One region of the Streptomyces sp. NPDC059906 genome, then DNA from elsewhere that is predicted to be linked to it. Evidence: riboswitches for the same ligand, from Rfam matches in the RefSeq annotation. Region 1 holds a riboswitch; the other holds the start of a gene.
The links. A riboswitch is a leader RNA that binds a small molecule or an ion and turns the genes downstream of it on or off. The one in region 1 is predicted to bind S-adenosylmethionine.
Positions count from the first base shown of each region.

Region 1 (3,397 bases):
GGCGCTGACCTCGGCCTTGCCGCCGGTGTAGGTGCGCAGGATGGTCGGGATGCGAACGGTCACGCTCATGCGAGGCCAGCCTCTCGGAAGGAGTCCAGGTTCGGGCGGATGGTGGCGGTGAGGCCGGTGCCGGCCACCGCGTCGAGGGTCTTCAGGCCGTCGCCGGTGTTGAGGACGACGGTGGTGAGCGACGGGTCGAGCACCCCGTTCTCGATCAGCTTCTTCGTGACGCCGACCGTCACGCCGCCCGCCGTCTCCGCGAAGATGCCCTCCGTGCGGGCGAGCAGCTTGATCGCGTCCACGACCTGCTCGTCGGTCACGTCCTCCACGGCGCCGCCGGTGCGGCGGGCGATGTCCAGGACGTAGGGGCCGTCGGCCGGGTTGCCGATGGCCAGCGACTTGGCGATGGTGTTCGGCTTCTGCGGGCGGACCACGTCGTGCCCGGCCTTGTACGCCGCGGAGACCGGCGAGCAGCCCTCGGCCTGCGCACCGAAGATCTTGTACGGCCTGTCCTCGACCAGACCCAGCTCGATCAGCTCCTTGAGCCCCTTGTCGATCTTCGTCAGCTGGGAGCCGGATGCGATCGGCACGACGATCTGGTCGGGCAGCCGCCAGCCGAGCTGCTCGCAGATCTCGTAGGCGAGGGTCTTGGAACCCTCGGCGTAGTACGGCCGCAGGTTGACGTTGACGAAGCCCCAGCCCTCGCCGGCCGGGTCGCCGATCAGCTCGGAGCAGAAGCGGTTCACGTCGTCGTAGTTGCCCTGGATGCCGACCAGCTCGCCGCCGTAGACGGCGGCCATGACGACCTTGCCCTGCTCCAGGTCGTGCGGGATGAACACGCAGGAGCGGAAGCCGGCCCGGGCGGCGGCGGCGCCGACGGCACCGGCGAGGTTGCCGGTGGAGGAGCAGGACAGGGTGGTGAAGCCGAAGGCGCGGGCGGCCTCGATGGCCTGGGCGACGACGCGGTCCTTGAAGGAGTGCGTGGGGTTGCCGGAGTCGTCCTTGACGTACAGACCGCCGGTGACGCCCAGCTCGCGGGCGAGGTTGTCGGCCTGGACGAGCTTGGTCCAGCCGGGGTTGATGTTCGGCTTGGTCGCGACGTCGGCCGGGACGGGCAGCAGGGGGGCGTAGCGCCAGATGTTCGCGGGGCCCGCTTCGATCCGCCCCCGCAGTTCCTCGGTGTCGTAGGCCGAGAAGTCGTAGGCGATCTCGAGGGGGCCGAAACACTCTTCGCAGGCGAAGACCGGTCCGAGCGGAACCCGGTGGCCGCACTCCCGGCAGCTCAGCGCGGCGGCGGGGCCGAGGTCGACGGTGCCGTCGGTGGCGCCCGGGGTGTTCGTGGAGGTTTCGGCAGTCTGCACAGCCATGGAGGCGAGGCCCTTTCTCCTCATCTTCCTCACGACGCATCTCGCCGTGAGACGGATTTGGCACCTTCCCTAGCCGGGAGCCTCGCCACGTCCGTGTGACAAGAACCGACTGGAGGGTTGCCGGGGCTTCATCGGGCCGTATCCCTCTGCCCCTCTGGATGAGCGGTATGAAGTTGTTTCGCGGTGGTACACGCGGCGACCCCGGCATGCGGTGGTCCCACGCGTTGTTCAAGACTGTAACCGAAGGCCAGGACGGTTGAGATAGTCGTCCGTACCGCGAGATGGATCACAATGGATCACGAAGGAGACCACGGGACGTGCTGGAAGAAGTCGAGCGCTGGCTGAACGCACGCTCCTGGTCGGCCGCGGACCGGCCGGTCCAGCACCTTCTGTCCGCCAAGCACGCCACCGGGCAGTCGGTGAGCGTGGTGCTGCCCGCGCTGGACGAGGAGGCGACCGTCGGCGACATCGTCTCGGTGATCCGGCGGGAGCTGGTGCTCCGCCACCCGCTCGTCGACGAGATCGTGGTCGTGGACTCCGGGTCGAGCGACCGGACGGCCGAGGTGGCCGCGGCGGCCGGGGCGCGCGTCGTGCACCGCGACGCGATCCTGCCCCGCATCCCCGCCGTGCCCGGCAAGGGCGAGGTGCTGTGGCGTTCGCTGCTGGTCACCGGCGGGGACATCGTCTGCTTCGTCGACGCGGACCTGCGCGAGTTCTCCGCCGACTTCGTCTCCGGGATCGTGGGCCCGCTGCTCACCGATCCGGACGTGCACCTCGTCAAGGCCATGTACGACCGCCCGCTGGCCGGGGCGGCCGGGCAGGGCGGCCGGGTCACGGAGCTGATGGCCCGCCCGCTGCTCAACATGCACTGGCCGCGGCTGGCCGGCTTCGTCCAGCCGCTGGGCGGGGAGTACGCGGCCCGCCGCTCGCTGCTGGAACGGCTCCCGTTCCCGGTCGGCTACGGCGTCGAGCTGGGCATGCTGGTCGACGCCCTGCACCTGGTGGGCCTGGACGCGCTCGCGCAGGTCGACGTCGGGGTCCGCGTCCACCGCCACCAGGACGGGCGGGCGCTGGGCCGGATGGCCGCGGCGATCTACCGCACCGCCCAGCTCCGCCTGGCCCGCGGCCACCTGGTGCGCCCGGCCCTCACCCAGTTCGAGCGGGGCGTCGACGGCTTCGAGCCGCGCACCTACGCCGTGGACACCGAGGAACGGCCCCCGATGACGGAGATCGCGGAGTACGCGGCCCGGAAGGTGGCCTAGGAACCGGAAACGGCCCACCAGCTCAGCCGGAGACGCCGTCCGACCAGCGCCACCTGCCGCCGGAGTCCCGCTCGCAGGTCAGGTACTCGCCGCCGCGGCCGTGGGTGCTCAGGCCCCGGTGCTTCTTGGCGCAGAACTGGCCGTCGGCGTAGCAGTTGCCCGCGGGGCTCATCAGCTCGCAGGCGCCGGCGCCGCCGCCCCCGGTGCCGCCGCTGGTTCCGCCCGTGCCGCTGTCCCGGGTCTTCGACGGCTCGGGGGCCGGCTTGGGCGTGTGCAGCAGGCGCCCGGCGCAGTCGCGGCCGTCGCGGGGGACGGTGAAGGTCACGGTGCCGGAGCCGCCGCTCTGCTCGCAGACCTTCTCGTCGAGGCCCCAGGAGGAGGCCCGCTGCCCGGTGCCCTGGAGGAGCACGGTGTAGTCGACGTGCGCCCCCTTGGCGGCGAGGACGGCCGAGCCCATGGTCCGGCCGGTGAAGTCCGGCAGGGTGACGGCGGTCGGGGTGGGCGTGGGCGTCGGGGTTTCGGTACTGGGGGACGCCTCGGGGGTGGGGCTGCCGCTCGGCGTGGCGGTGACGGTGGCGGTCGGGGACGCCGTCGTGGCCGCCGCCGCCTTGGCGCTCGCGTCGCCGTCTCCGTCGCCGCAGCCCGCCAGGGCCAGCGCGGAGGCCGCGATCAGTGCCGCCGTGCCCGCGAGTCTGCTCGTGCGCCGGTGCCGTGTGCGTATGGGCATGGTGCGCCCACCCCCCCCCAGAAAGTTGAAATGTGCACCGC
Region 1 covers NZ_JBHWKU010000007.1:207,667-211,063, reverse strand. The annotation lists gene ACFV9J_RS14405 (MoaD/ThiS family protein) at 1-69, opposite strand, end outside; gene thrC (threonine synthase) at 66-1,367, opposite strand; SAM riboswitch class I at 1,385-1,532, opposite strand; gene ACFV9J_RS14395 (glucosyl-3-phosphoglycerate synthase) at 1,685-2,629, shown strand; gene ACFV9J_RS14390 (hypothetical protein) at 2,652-3,356, opposite strand.

Region 2 (3,397 bases), on a different contig from region 1:
CTCGGTGCGGTAGTTCCAGCGGGCGCCGTCGCTCACCAGCTGCCGGACGGCGCTCACGAACCGCTCCACGTGCTCGTCCGGGGTGCCCGCGCCGAAGCTGACGCGGATGGCGTTGAGGGACTTCTCGCCGGGCGCCGCCTCGGGCGCGCCGCACTCGCCCTGCGTCTGCGGGTCACTGCCGAGCAGGGTGCGCACCAGCGGGTGGGCGCAGAACAGGCCGTCGCGCACGCCGATGCCGTACTCGGCGGAGAGCGCGGCGGCGAAGTGCGAGCTGTTCCAGCCCTCGACGACGAAGGAGAGCACCCCGACGCGCGGCGCCTCGTCGCCGAAGAGGGAGAGGACACGCACCTCGGGCACCCCGGCGAGGCCCTCGCGCACCTTTTGGATCAGGTACTCCTCGCGGGCGACCAGCGAGTCGAACCCGGCCTCGGTGAGCGCCTTGCAGGCGGAGGCGATCGCGTAGGCGCCGATGACGTTGGGCGACCCAGCCTCGTGCCGGGCGGCGCTGTCGTGCCACCGCACGTCCACGCCGCCGTCCGCGCGCCGGGAGACGCTGCGGCTGGCGCCGCCGCCGGCCAGGTACGGCTCCGCCTCGCGCAGCCAGTCGGCGCGGCCGGCCAGCACGCCGGAGCCGAAGGGCGCGTACAGCTTGTGCCCGGAGAAGGCGACCCAGTCCACGTCCAGGTCGCGCACGCTCACCGGGTGGTGCGGGGCGAGCTGGGCGGCGTCCAGGACGATCCGGGCGCCGTGGGCGTGCGCGGCGGCGGCCAGTTCCCGCACCGGCCACAGCTCGCCGGTGACGTTGGAGGCGCCGGTGACGCAGACCAGGGCGGGCCCGTACGGCTCGCGGGCGGCGAGAGCGCGCTCCAGGGTCTCGACGGCCTCGGCGGGAGTGCGCGGGGCGTCCAGGTAGGTGACGTCGGCGTCGCGCCAGGGCAGCAGCGAGGCGTGGTGCTCGGTCTCGAAGACGAAGACCCGGCAGTGGGCGGGCAGCGCGGCGGCGAGCAGGTTCAGGGAGTCGGTGGTGGACCGGGTGAAGACCACCTGGTCGTCGTCCCGGCAGCCGAGGAACCCGGCGACGGTCCCGCGGGCGTTCTCGAACAGGTCGGTCGACAGCTGCGAGAGGTACCCGGCGCCCCGGTGGACGCTGCCGTAGTACGGGGCGTAGGCGGCCACGTCGTCCCAGACCCGCTGGAGCGCGGGCGCGCTGGCGGCGTAGTCGAGCGCGGCGTAGGTGACCTGACCGCCGGTGACGAGCGGAACGGTGACGTCCCGGCCGAGGACGGGCAGCGGGGTGGCGACAGCGGTGGGTACGGACATGGCGGACTCCCGTGAGGACCAGCGCACGGCGCGGCGCTGTGAAAGAGAGGAAAGGGGGGTGCGGAGGCGGGGCTCTGCGGCCCTATCGCATTCGCTGGTTCACGGGAGACTCCCTCGGACGACCCAGGACCCCTGGTTCCGCGAGGGGTCCGCGCTTGCCGTGGACCTTGCTGTCCACGACCTGGTCTTCACCCGGGGCACCCCGCCACGGACGGAGGGTTGCCGGACAGTCGGCCGGGGCCTCATGACTGTCACTCATGACCTGTCGGAAAACCTATGGGAAATGATCGGCGTCCCGCAACCCGGGTCCGGATCGCGGGACGCACGTCACATGTATCGCCGTATCGCCGTATCGCCGTTCAGGCGTTGCTGACGGCCACCCAGCGCTCCAGCACCCGCCGGGCCGCACCGGAGTCGATCGCCTCGGCCGCCCGGTCCATCCCGGCCCGCAGCCGCCCGGCCAGGGCCCCCTCGCCGGGCTCCAGGGCCTCCAGGGCCGCCGCCGAGTTCAGCAGGACCGCGTCCCGCACCGGGCCCTTCTCGCCGGCCAGCAGGCGGCGGGCGACGTCGGCGTTGTAGGAGGCGTCGGCCCCGCGCAGCGCCTCGACCGCCACCAGCTCGATGCCGACGTCCCGCGGGTCGAAGGTCTCCTCGGTCACCCGGCCCTCGCGCACCACCCAGACCCGGGAGGTGGAGGTGGTGGTCAGCTCGTCGAGTCCGTCGTCGCCGCGGAAGACCAGGGACGAGTGGCCGCGCTCGGCGAAGACACCGGCGACGATCGGCGCCATCCGGGCGTGGGCGACCCCGACCGCCTGGGCCTTCACCCGGGCGGGGTTGGTCAGCGGACCCAGGAAGTTGAACACCGTACGGATGCCGAGCTGGCCGCGGGCCGTCGCCACGTGGCGCAGCGCCGGGTGGAACTTCACGGCGAAGCAGAAGGTGATACCGGCTTCCTCGGCGACCTCCGCCACCCGCTGCGGCGTCAGCTCCAGGTTGACCCCGAGCTTCTCCAGGACGTCGGAGGCCCCGGACGCCGAGGAGGCGGCCCGGTTGCCGTGCTTGACGACCTTCGCCCCCGTGCCGGCCAGGACGATCGCCGACATGGTGGAGATGTTGACCGTCTTGGCGCCGTCGCCGCCGGTGCCGACGATGTCGACGGTCTTCCCCGGCACCTCGATCACGTTGGCGTGTTCGTACATGGTGCGGACCAGCCCGGAGATCTCCTCGACCGTCTCCCCCTTGAACCGCAGGCCCACCGCGAACCCGGCGATCTGCACGTCGGTCGCCTCGCCGCGCATGATCACGTCCAGCGCCCAGGCGGTGTCGTCCGCGCTCAGGTCGCGGCCGTCCAGCAGTCCGTTCAGCAGGGCGGGCCAGGAGCGGTCCGCCGCGGTGTCGCCTCCAGCGGGGGTCACAGCGCTCATAGCCGCTCCTGAATCGTGTGTGTCGTCGACGGGGATCGTCGACGGGAATCGTGCTCCCACCCTATCCAGCCCCGGACACGGCGAAGGGCCCCGTCCGCAGAACGGAACGGGGCCCTTCGACCGTGGTGTGGCGACGCCGGAGGGTCAGTGGTGGCCGTGGCCGCTCGTGATCTCCTTGTACTCCTCGACGGTCGGCTTCGGAATCTGCGACTCCTCGCCGTAGTACGACTCGCTGAGCTTGGCACGGAGCTTCTGCGTGCCGCTCACCTTGCGCTCGACGCCGTTCTCGTCGACCGTCGGGCCGATCTCGGCCGGCGCGTACTGCTCGTGCGCCGTGAGCGTGTGCAGCTGCTCCTGGCTGAGCGGCTCGTGCACCTCGATGAACTCACCGTGCGGCAGGCGCTTGATGATGCCGGACTCGCGACCGTGCAGCACCTTGTCCTTGTCCCGGCGCTGGAGGCCCAGGCAGATCCGCTTGGTGGCGATGAAGGCGACGACCGGTCCGACGAAGAACGCGATGCGGACGAACCAGGTGATCGCGTTGATCGACAGGTGGAAGTGCGTGGCCCACAGGTCGTTGCCGCCACCGATGAGCAGCACGAAGTACACGGTCAGCCAGGCGACACCGAAGGCGGTACGGGTCGGGGCGTTGC
Region 2 covers NZ_JBHWKU010000004.1:13,691-17,087, reverse strand. The annotation lists gene ACFV9J_RS07780 (aminotransferase class V-fold PLP-dependent enzyme) at 1-1,320, opposite strand, end outside; gene ACFV9J_RS07785 (glycerate kinase) at 1-13, shown strand, start outside; SAM riboswitch class IV at 1,467-1,583, opposite strand; gene trpD (anthranilate phosphoribosyltransferase) at 1,680-2,744, opposite strand; gene ACFV9J_RS07770 (cytochrome bc complex cytochrome b subunit) at 2,889-3,397, opposite strand, start outside.
Region 2: another riboswitch for S-adenosylmethionine. It lies ahead of ACFV9J_RS07780 (aminotransferase class V-fold PLP-dependent enzyme); the one in region 1 lies ahead of thrC (threonine synthase).